Regions from separate parts of the Alteromonas sp. AWJ4_197 genome, predicted to be linked through region 2. Evidence: riboswitches for the same ligand, from Rfam matches in the RefSeq annotation. Region 2 holds a riboswitch; the other holds the start of a gene.
What was found. A riboswitch is a leader RNA that binds a small molecule or an ion and turns the genes downstream of it on or off. The one in region 2 is predicted to bind thiamine pyrophosphate.

Region 1 (5,136 bases), on a different contig from region 2:
ATCACCATGTAATACAGATTCAGGATGGCCTGAAACGGCAGTGTGACCTGCCAGAAGAGCCAGGTATAAATAGCCGTGCTGATAAATGCACAAAGCCAGCACCAGCGGTTTTGCCTGGCAGCCAGCCAGACATAGGCCAGCGCCAGCACCACAGCAACCCACTCGGCCAGTGATGTCGCGGCTATCTGTTCAAAGAAATGCGGGATGAAATCAGTCATCCTGATCCTTACGGGCCTGCATCACATCGAAGTTCAGAAACTTGGCCACAAAAATGGCCTGCCCGACTTCTTCATGGGTGCGCTGCATTTCTTTCCCCAGTACCGCCATAACGTCGGCATACTCGCCGGTGACCTGTGTACTGGTAGAACAGGTCGTCACATCAAGGGTGTCGTAACTGTTCAGTCTGTCAATGAACGACTTTATGGGTGGAATGTATTCATTCACCAGAGGATACAGAGATAACTCAACCATGACCTGCATAGAGATTCCTTAAAATTGAAAACGGGCTGTGACGCCGAACTGTCTGCCGTCACCTAACTGATAATAAGGTTCAGCAAACTCATAGTAATCACGGGGGTCGTTACTGAATCCACCGAAACCGCGGGTGTACCAGGTTTTATCAAACACGTTCTTCACCCACAGTGTGGTGCGCAACATGCCTTTTACCCAGGTGATATCTGTGTTGTACAACGTTGTGGCCGGCGCTGTTTCATCATGGCCATCAGAGAAGCGGTATTCGTCTTTAAAGTCCATATCAGCGCGCCATACCAGAGAATCAGTCAGCCACAACTCACTGAACAGGTTCGCTGTATATCTGGGTGCCTGAGCCTGACGCTGCTTACTGACATATTCACCGTCGGCTGTCTCGTAACCTTCAAAGGTGGCACTGAGGTAACCGGCGCTGGCCTGCACTGTCCAGGACGACGTTGCCTGCCAGGAAAGCTCCAGTTCTGCCCCTTTATTTGTGCCCACATCGGCATTCGCCGTAATATCGATAAAGGCGGCAGAACCGTCTTCACGTTCCTGAACATCAAAATCGCTGATTTGGGTATCTTCCCTTTCCATGAAGAAAACTGCTGCGCGGGCTGTCAATTCAGGAACAAACAATTTGCCTTTGTAGCCTGCCTCATAGTTCCAGTTGTATTCCGCATCAAAGAAGCGGCGCTCGCGGCTAACCTGCTCATCATAGTTAATGCCGGCACCTTTGTAGCCTCTGGATACGCTGGCATACAGGTAGTCCCCTCCCATATCCCAGGTCAGTGCAAGTTTGCCGCCGGTCATGGTCGTGTCATCGTCGTACACAACCTGCGCATTATCAGCATAATCATAGGCATAATTTTCAACACGCAGCGCGGACGTCAGCAATAAAGACGGAGTCAGCTGTGTATCAAGCTGACCGTAAACCGCTGTTGTCTGCGGTTCGAAAGTACTGATAAAGTCGCCGTCAGCATAAGTATACTGACGCAGTAGATCCTGTTCACTCTGATTGATGCGGCCGCCGATAACCCAGGTCGTAGTGTCATTGAAGATTTTTTTATCTTCTGCAGAAGTAAAACGCACCTCGGCAGATTGTTGGGAAACATCCCGGTAATATGCATCAAAGGACGTATAGCCCCAGGGGTGGAAACCGGTGTAGGTCCAGTCTTCGTCGTAGCCGTAAGCGATATCATGACCGGCCATAGTCGCAATGATTTCCAGCAAACCTCCGGCAGTTTCATGATTGATATGTGCACTGACCGCTTTAGTTTCCTGCTCATCAAAGCCGGGTTCATCAGACAATGTGTGACGGTTGTTATCCAGTGAGAAAGCATCGTAACCGTTATTGATATCGTACCAGCGTAAATCCACCGCAACGGATGTTTTGTCAGTCACATCCCACAGTGTGCCCAGCCTTACTGCATTCTCATGAATCCCGTTGGTATCGTCGGCACCCAAAAAGTCATTTTCAATAAAACCGTCACTGCTGTTGTGCACAAATGCTGCACGCCAGGCCAGAGAATCAGACGCTTGTCCGCCATGGGCACCTTCAGCGCGGAAGAAAGATGTGTTTCCCACAGACAATTCAAAATGACTGTCACTCTCTTCTGAGGGGGCATTGCTGACAATCTTAACCGCACCAGCCAGGGCACCGGTTCCGAAGACTGTCGCCTGCGGTCCCCGGTAAACTTCTACCTGCTGTGTATCAAAAAGTACACCTGCTGCAGCAAGACCGGAGAAATCAAAATCGTCGACCAGGAAACTGACTGAAGGATTAATCGGTTCAGCAAACTGGCTGCGCTCACCAATCCCCCGGATCTGAATAAAACGTCCGCGGGATGCTCCGGCCGCAAAATTCACATTCGGCGCAATACTTAATACGTTGTCAATATAGGTAGCCTGACGGCTGTCCAGGCGGTTGCCTGATAACACAGAAGCGCTGGCACTGAGTTGATCGAGAGTCGCTGTGCGGAAATCACCGCTGACGGTAATACGTTCGATGTCTGCTGTGTCATCAGCAAAAGCAGGCAGTGCAAGTAGTGCGAGAAGGATTGCGTTTTTTTTCATTAGGATCTCTTTAATCATCAAAAAGATCCGGCTTTACGGCAGGTATTGAGGTTTTCAGATTGCTTTTATCACCATCCCTACGCCGGTATTATCCGGATCAGGTTTAAGGGTTCCCATGGAATGGATCTCAGCCGTAAAGACGGCACCCCTTGGCCTAATGCTTATTACGGAGTCCGCAAATTAAGCGAGGGCAGTCTAACAACTTCAGTGACTTAGTCAAGTTGCCGGCAGCCCCGAAAAAGCAATAAAAAAGCCCGCGATGTGACGTGGCGGGCAATGAAGGTCAGGCGACCTTCTGATTCTGGCGTCTTGTGCGCCATCCCATAAACCCTATTCCCAGAAGGATCAGTGACATGGCGGTTGGCTCACTGACTTCTGTAATAGAGGCATTCCGGAAGCGAACCTTCATATCTCCGCAACCGCTGGCTGCATCACAATCGTTAATGAATACGATGTCGGTAATAAGTCCTGACATGTAATCATCCAGAGTAATAGAGAAGGTCTCCCAGGCTGGTTCGCTGGTATAAGTAAAGTCATCCAGACCGAAATTCTGTGTGCCACCCAGAGCAAACGTGCGGCTGGCATCGTTATTCTGTTCACCGGCAGAGAAATCTGCCAGCCAGATCCCGCCAATCTCAGAGTAAGGGTTTGCATTAGTATTGTTGTTGCCCGGCGTCATACGAAATTCAAATGACAACAAAATATCTGAAGCAGAATTGTCTAAATCCAGGCTCTGGATCCCGAAAGCATCATCCAGATTTAGTGTGAACCAGCTGTTTTCGCGCAGGTTCAGTACGCTGCCATTATTTGTCCATGTTCCGTAGTTAGACGTGCCGCTTTGTTGATGTGCAGTCAAAGTCTGGGCTGCGAAGTCAATATCGTAGCTGCTGATAATGTTGGCGTTAGCCGTGAATGCCGCACAGAAGCCGGTTAGCAGGGCTGCAGTTTTGATGCTAAATTTCATTTATGTTCCTTGAGCAGTGTGTGCCTGAAAATAGTTAAACAACTTCACTGCAACCCGGCTGTCTTATGGCGGTATAAGACCCGTGGCTTTCCGTCCCTGCCTCACGACAGGTTTGGCAAATCTACTCTGTGGAAGTGACGTTTCCACCAATGAGTCGACGGTTGTAATGATAGGGAGAGGCCCGCAAGTAAAACAGGACACTTCTGAACGAAATCCGGTACAAATTTGTACCAACACAAAATTCACCCTTTTTCTGTCAAGCCACAGGTAATTCTTATATCCTTGACTGAAGGGATCCGGTATAGGGAGCAAACGTGCAGTATCACGGTTTTTTCTGGTCGGCAGTCATCCGCGCTTTATTGAGTCTGAGAAGGGATAACGGACTTGATAACGAATATGACACAACGATGCTCGAAAGCGTCACACAAATAGAAAATGAGAAAATGGACGATGACGGGCTGGCGTCTATTCTTCACTCTCTTTGTCCTGCCAGTGAATATGAGACAATTGGCCGCTCCCTGATTGGCTATCTTGATTTCAACAAAATGAGTAATCTGGTGGTGTATCTCACGGCCAGTAAGCATATTGATGACGCACTCCATGTACTGGGGAAACACTACCACTATATTCTGGGCAACAGTGCAGCATTGACCGTAAAAACTGACGGAAATGAAACCTGTCTCCGGTTTCAGCCGTCATCACACCCTGTTCTTACTGAATTCCGCTGCTATTTTCTCCTCGCTTTGTGTCGTCACCTCGCCGGCAGAAAATTCGACTTCACCACGGTCACCTTACCGCCATCCGGCGAACATCTGGTAAGCCTGTTAAAGCCAGTCAGCAGCGGAGATATCAGACATGAGGGAGTCGTTGTAAGCCTGGTTTTTAATAGTAAGTGGCGTACACAGGCGTCGTTTTACTATTCTCAGTCGATTAAAAAAATGCTGGCGGGAAACCTCGACACCAGCAATGATTTGCCGTTAAAACAGCAGGTTAAAGAAGCATTTCTCAAAGCCCCGAGCCCGGCACGGATCCGTTCGGAATGGGTAGCGACGCAACTCGGTCAGACGGAGTCCGCTTTTCGTCGCCAGTTAAGGCAAGAGTCAATTTCCTTCAGCGCATTACTCAAAGAGTACATTCATGACCAGTCATGTCACCGGTTACTCAGTGGCGAAAAAACGGAAGACACCGCCGCCCGCCTTGGCTTCTCTGACCGCCGATCCTTTGAGCGCAGTTTTAAGGAACATGCCGGGATCAGTGCAGGACAGCTACGCCAGCTTGGCAACCGCCTGCGTTTTCAAAAAGGTAACGGTAATCTCATTAATGTGGTGGAGAACCTGCCTCCCCTGCCCAATTCAATTCAGTCTCTGCTGAATATGGACTGCGAAACAATGACGCTGGCGGATGTGATCTCCCTGATTGAAAAAGATCCGATTTTTCAGGCCCACGTTATGAGCAAGGCCAGCAGAGCGGTTTATGGCTCTGTACCCAAAAATCTTGAACAGGCAATCGGCCGGAATCTCGGGCTCGGCAATATCCGGAATCTTGCCGTAATTTTCGCAGCGCAGCAGTTGCTAACCTCTCAATGCCGGTTTGATAAAGTTAACCTGCTCACTGATGCGATGCTGCTG
Region 2 (5,136 bases):
TTCGGTAAAGTATTGCTCAGCCAATGCACCGGCGATAGCCGATGCAAGCAGGCAACCGGAACCCCTTAAATCAAAAGGCTGCCGTGCTTTGTGCACAAAACGCCGGACGTTTTCTTTGCTGTACAGCACATCACAGATTTCCGCCGCGTTCCCGGAGTCGGGCCGGAGCGATGACTCTGGTCTGTGACCGCCTTTTACCAGTACCTGATCGCAGCCGGAAGCGATAAGCTGATGGGCTGCTGCCAGCTCATCTTTGGCTTGCCGTAACGTAAAGCCTGTCAGCCAGGCCAGTTCACCATAGTTCGGCGTGATGAGCGTGACGTAGGGCAATAGTCCGGCGATAGCATCAAACGATAATTCACCGAGCTTACTCTTTGATGATGTCTGTAATACAGGGTCCCAAATTACGGGAATTTGCGGATATTCAGACAGTTTCTTAATAAGCACACGGATCTGTTCATCATTCGCCAGCGCACCCACCTTTATCACCGCAGGGATCTGCGGCTGAAAAGCGACTTGCAGTTGTGCCGAAAATGACGCCGGCGATACCGGAGAAACGTGCAGCACGCTGTCATGAGTTTGCGCGCTGACCAGCGACACCACATTGAGCTGGTGGACAGCAAAACATTGCAGCGCACGCTGGTCCTGCTGTAAACCGGCGGCGCCGGAGCTGTCGGTGCCGCCAATGGTTAAAACACGGGGTAACATTATTCGCCCTCAGCAACGGCAGCATCAACGTAGAGAGCGCGGCCGGAGGCAGAAAACTTCTTCGCCATATCGGCCATGCCCTGTTGCTTCGCTTCTTCCGCCTGTGCATGGTCACGGACTTCCTGAGAAATCTTCATGGAGCAGAATTTCGGACCGCACATGGAGCAGAAGTGCGCCACCTTGCTTGAAGCTTGCGGCAGGGTTTCGTCGTGATAGGCGCGGGCGGTAAACGGATCCAGTGCCAGATTAAACTGGTCTTCCCAGCGAAACTCAAAGCGGGCTTTCGACATGGCATTGTCGCGTATTTGTGCGCCGGGGTGACCTTTTGCCAGGTCTGCTGCGTGGGCGGCAATTTTGTAAGTAATCAGGCCCTGCTTCACATCTTCTTTATCCGGCAGGCCAAGATGCTCTTTGGGGGTGACGTAGCAAAGCATGGCACAGCCATACCAGCCAATCAGTGCTGCGCCGATCCCGGACGTGAAATGGTCATACCCCGGGGCGATATCCGTTGTCAGCGGACCAAGGGTGTAAAACGGTGCGCCATGACAATGAGATAACTGCTCATCCATGTTCTCTTTGATCAGGTGCATAGGCACGTGGCCCGGACCTTCTATCATCACCTGAACGTCATATTCCCACGCGATAGCTGTGAGTTCGCCTAAGGTGCGCAGCTCGGCAAATTGTGCTTCATCGTTGGCGTCTGCAACGGAACCGGGGCGCAGACCGTCACCCAGTGACAGGCTTACGTCATATTGAGCGCAGATTTCACAGATTTCGCGGAAATGTTCATACAGAAAACTTTCCTGATGATGATACAAACACCATTTCGCCATAATGGCACCACCACGGGACACGATACCCGTAACGCGCTTAGCGGTTAACGGTACAAAGGGTAAGCGCACGCCGGCATGGATAGTAAAATAATCCACCCCTTGCTCTGCCTGTTCAATCAGGGTGTCACGAAAAACCGGCCAGTCGAGATCTTCAGCGACGCCATTGACCTTTTCCAGCGCCTGATAAATGGGCACTGTGCCAATGGGCACCGGGCTGTTACGCAGCAGCCATTCACGGGTTTCGTGAATATTGCGGCCGGTGGATAAGTCCATGATGGTGTCTGCGCCCCAGCGTGTGGCCCAGACCAGCTTTTCCACTTCCTCTTCAATGGACGAGGTCACCGCGGAATTACCGATGTTGGCATTCACTTTGACCAGGAAGTTTCGTCCGATAATCATCGGCTCAGCTTCAGGGTGGTTGATGTTGGCCGGAATAATCGCCCGGCCTTCTGCGACTTCACGGCGCACGAACTCGCCGGTGATTTCCGGTGGTATGTTTGCGCCGAAGGCTTCTCCTTTGTGCTGCTGGTTCAACAGTTCATTTTTGATCGCAGCGCGACCCATATTTTCGCGGATCGCGATGTATTCCATCTCCGGCGTCACTATGCCCAGGCGGGCATAGTGCAATTGCGTTACTACCTTGCCGGCAGCGGCTTTACGGATGGTATTTTTCGCCTGAAAACGAATAGATTCTGAGGTGATGTCTGCATCCCGCGCCTGCGTATAGGATGATTCAGATGCGGCAATGGCTTGCGTATCGCTTCGTGCGTTAATCCACTCAGCGCGGCAATGCGGAATGCCTCTGGTCACATCGACTTCACAGGCCGGGTCGCCAAATACACCGGAGGCGTCGTATACGGGAATATCCGGATTGATTTCTTCTTCCTGTTCGCTGATGCGGGTAGGAGACTGGGCAATCATCCGCATGGGCACACGAATGGACGGGACAGATCCTTCCTCGTACTGGCGGAAAGAATTAGGAAAAGCTTCACCTTTCAGTGATTGTATAAATGTTTGTGCCTGCTGGCGTTTCTCGCGTCGTGTTGACATAGCATTTGTTCCTTTTCGGGTGATAAATGCTTGTCAGGAGTGAGTACACAAGGGGCAACACCGGCAAACAGACGGTCGTCTGTTGTGATGGTGGAACGGTGTTGCTGCTTGTTCCCTTCGCAGGTATTAGCCTGATCAGGTTCTACGGATCCCGCAATGCGGTCTCAGCTTGCTTTCATGTGAAAGACGAAGCACTCCGACAAGTTCTGTTTTTACTATAATCATGGATTAGAAAAGAAAACAAGCTTTGTCTTAACGACAGAGTTGGGGCTTTCAACGTTGCAACGCAGAAAGTATCTGGTTCATATCTCCACTTTCTTGTACTCTTCCAACAGATTTTCAGGTCCGGAGCACCGGATTTTGCTGTTCGGTAAAGAATAGGCAAACAGCACTTACTACAGAGACATCCTATGACGTTGTGGGAACTTACTACCAAACAGCAGGCGTTAATCAGCTCGGTTAATTCAGACCTGGCTGAGAATGTGAAAGAGCGGCTTTCTGAAATGGGCATTCAAGTTGGCAGAGATATTCAGTGTGTCAGAAAAGGCCCGCTGGGTGGGCCAATCGTGATGCAACTGGGTGGCAGTGTGTTTGCTATCGAAGAAAATCTCGCCGCACAAATCGAAGTTGAAGTGCGTAACTAACGCTCACTTTTCCGCTGTCGCCAGTAACAGGATACCTCTTTTTCATGCAACGCATTTTAATGGTCGGAAAGCCCAATTCCGGTAAGAGTCTTTTATTCAATCAATTAACCGGTCTGCGACAAAAAGTCGCTAATTATCCCGGTGTTACCGTGGAAGTTAAACGGGGTCAATGTCAGGATTTTGAAGTGGTGGACTTGCCCGGCACTTATACGCTTCGTGGCCTGAGCCGTGATGAAGAAATCGCAATTAAAGAAATCACCGCATCGGTAGAACGTGACGATACCTCTCTTGTGGTTTGTGTACTTGATGCCACCCGTTTAGAGCGCAGTTTAGTGCTGGGGCTGCAGGTGCAGAAACTGGCAAAAGCCAACAATAAAGCTGTACTCTTTGCCCTCAACTTCATCGACGAAGTCCGCAGGATCGGCGAAGATATCGACACAGAGACGCTGAGTAAAGAATTGGGTAGTCCGGTAATGGCACTGTCGGCAAGAACCCTGGACGGGTTACACGAATTTAAGCAGACCATGCTGTCTGTTGCCAGAGCGCCGTCAGGTCATGTCCCGACGACATCCCTGGCAGAAGGGGAGTCCGCGGTAAACCAGAGTCAGGCACTGGCTTCAAAGTACGGCCTGCAACTGGATGTTGTGCTGAAAAATCAGAACAGCTTCGACCGCTTCCTGTTAAACAGCTGGACCGGCTCTCTGGTATTCCTCGGCGTCATGTTCGTACTCTTCCAGAGTATTTTTACCCTCGCAGCCCCCCTGATGGACGGCGTGGAAACGCTGATCGGCAGCGTTGCTGAAGGTGTCAGTGCCATTACGCCAGAAGGTATTGTTACCGACTTTTTTAACGACGCCATATTCGGCGGCTTAGGCTCTTTCCTGGTGTTCGTACCGCAAATTATGGTACTGACCTTCATTATCGGCTTGCTGGAAGACAGCGGTTATCTTGCCCGCGCGGCGCTGATGTGTCACCGCCCGTTGAGCGCAGTGGGTTTATCAGGCAGAAGTTTTATTCCTTATCTTTCGGGTCATGCCTGCGCCATTCCTGCCATCATGGCGGCCCGTACTATCGAGTCGCCGCACAAGCGCCTTATCACCATGCTGACCATCCCGCTGATGTCCTGTTCAGCCCGTTTGCCGGTTTATGCCTTGCTGGTTGCGGTACTGGTGCCGGAAGACGGTACTTTCCTGGGCATTTTTGGTCTTCAGGGGGCTGCCTTCTTCGGCCTGTATTTCTTCGGTATTATTACGGCCCTGATTGTCAGCCAGTTTCTGTCGCGCTTCTTACCGGGAGATCTGGAAGAGTCAGACATGCCGTTCATTCTTGAATTACCCACTTACCGTTTACCACACTGGAAGCCATTAACCTTCCGTGTTATCGACAGCGGGTTGCAGTTTGTCCGCCGCGCTGCACCGATTATTTTCGTGGTGTCGGTGGGGATCTGGATCCTGGGTTATTTCCCAATGGGTTCTACTCTTGAAAACAGCTGGCTCGGGCAAATCGGCCATGTTATCCAGCCTGTATTCGAGCCGATGGGTCTGGACTGGCGTTACGGCGTGGCAATACTGATGTCGTTTCTCGCCCGTGAAGTATTCGTCGGTGCGCTGGGTACATTGTTCGGTATGGATGACGCTGAAGACAATGTGAATGGTCTGGCCGAACGTATTCAGGCTGACGGACTGACAACCGGCGCCGGCCTTGGCCTGGTGCTGTTCTACGTTGTGGCGCTGCAATGTGTGGCAACCGTTGCCATGCTGAAAGGTGAAACCGGCAGTAATAAGCTCGCATGGGGCCTGTACGTCGGATACGGTATCCTGGCCTATGTTATCGCCGTACTGGTGAATATGTTGTACTGATAACGGGTAAACAGCACGTTATTAAGTGTGCTAACCAAAGAG

Region 1: it holds a riboswitch for thiamine pyrophosphate, as region 2 does, so the genes downstream of both, ACXAGC_RS12880 (TonB-dependent receptor) here and thiC (phosphomethylpyrimidine synthase ThiC) in region 2, are expected to answer to the same signal.

The regions. Positions count from the first base shown of each region.
Region 1 covers NZ_JBSWWW010000005.1:266,073-271,208, reverse strand. Annotated here, with positions in the region: gene pnuC (nicotinamide riboside transporter PnuC) at 1-218, opposite strand, end outside; gene ACXAGC_RS12885 (hypothetical protein) at 211-480, opposite strand; gene ACXAGC_RS12880 (TonB-dependent receptor) at 490-2,544, opposite strand; TPP riboswitch at 2,602-2,704, opposite strand; gene ACXAGC_RS12875 (hypothetical protein) at 2,828-3,508, opposite strand; cyclic di-GMP riboswitch class I at 3,554-3,635, opposite strand; gene ACXAGC_RS12870 (helix-turn-helix domain-containing protein) at 3,823-5,136, shown strand, end outside.
Region 2 covers NZ_JBSWWW010000003.1:177,500-182,635, reverse strand. Annotated here, with positions in the region: gene thiE (thiamine phosphate synthase) at 1-708, opposite strand, end outside; gene thiC (phosphomethylpyrimidine synthase ThiC) at 708-2,591, opposite strand; TPP riboswitch at 2,687-2,800, opposite strand; gene ACXAGC_RS07400 (FeoA family protein) at 3,002-3,235, shown strand; gene feoB (ferrous iron transporter B) at 3,280-5,094, shown strand.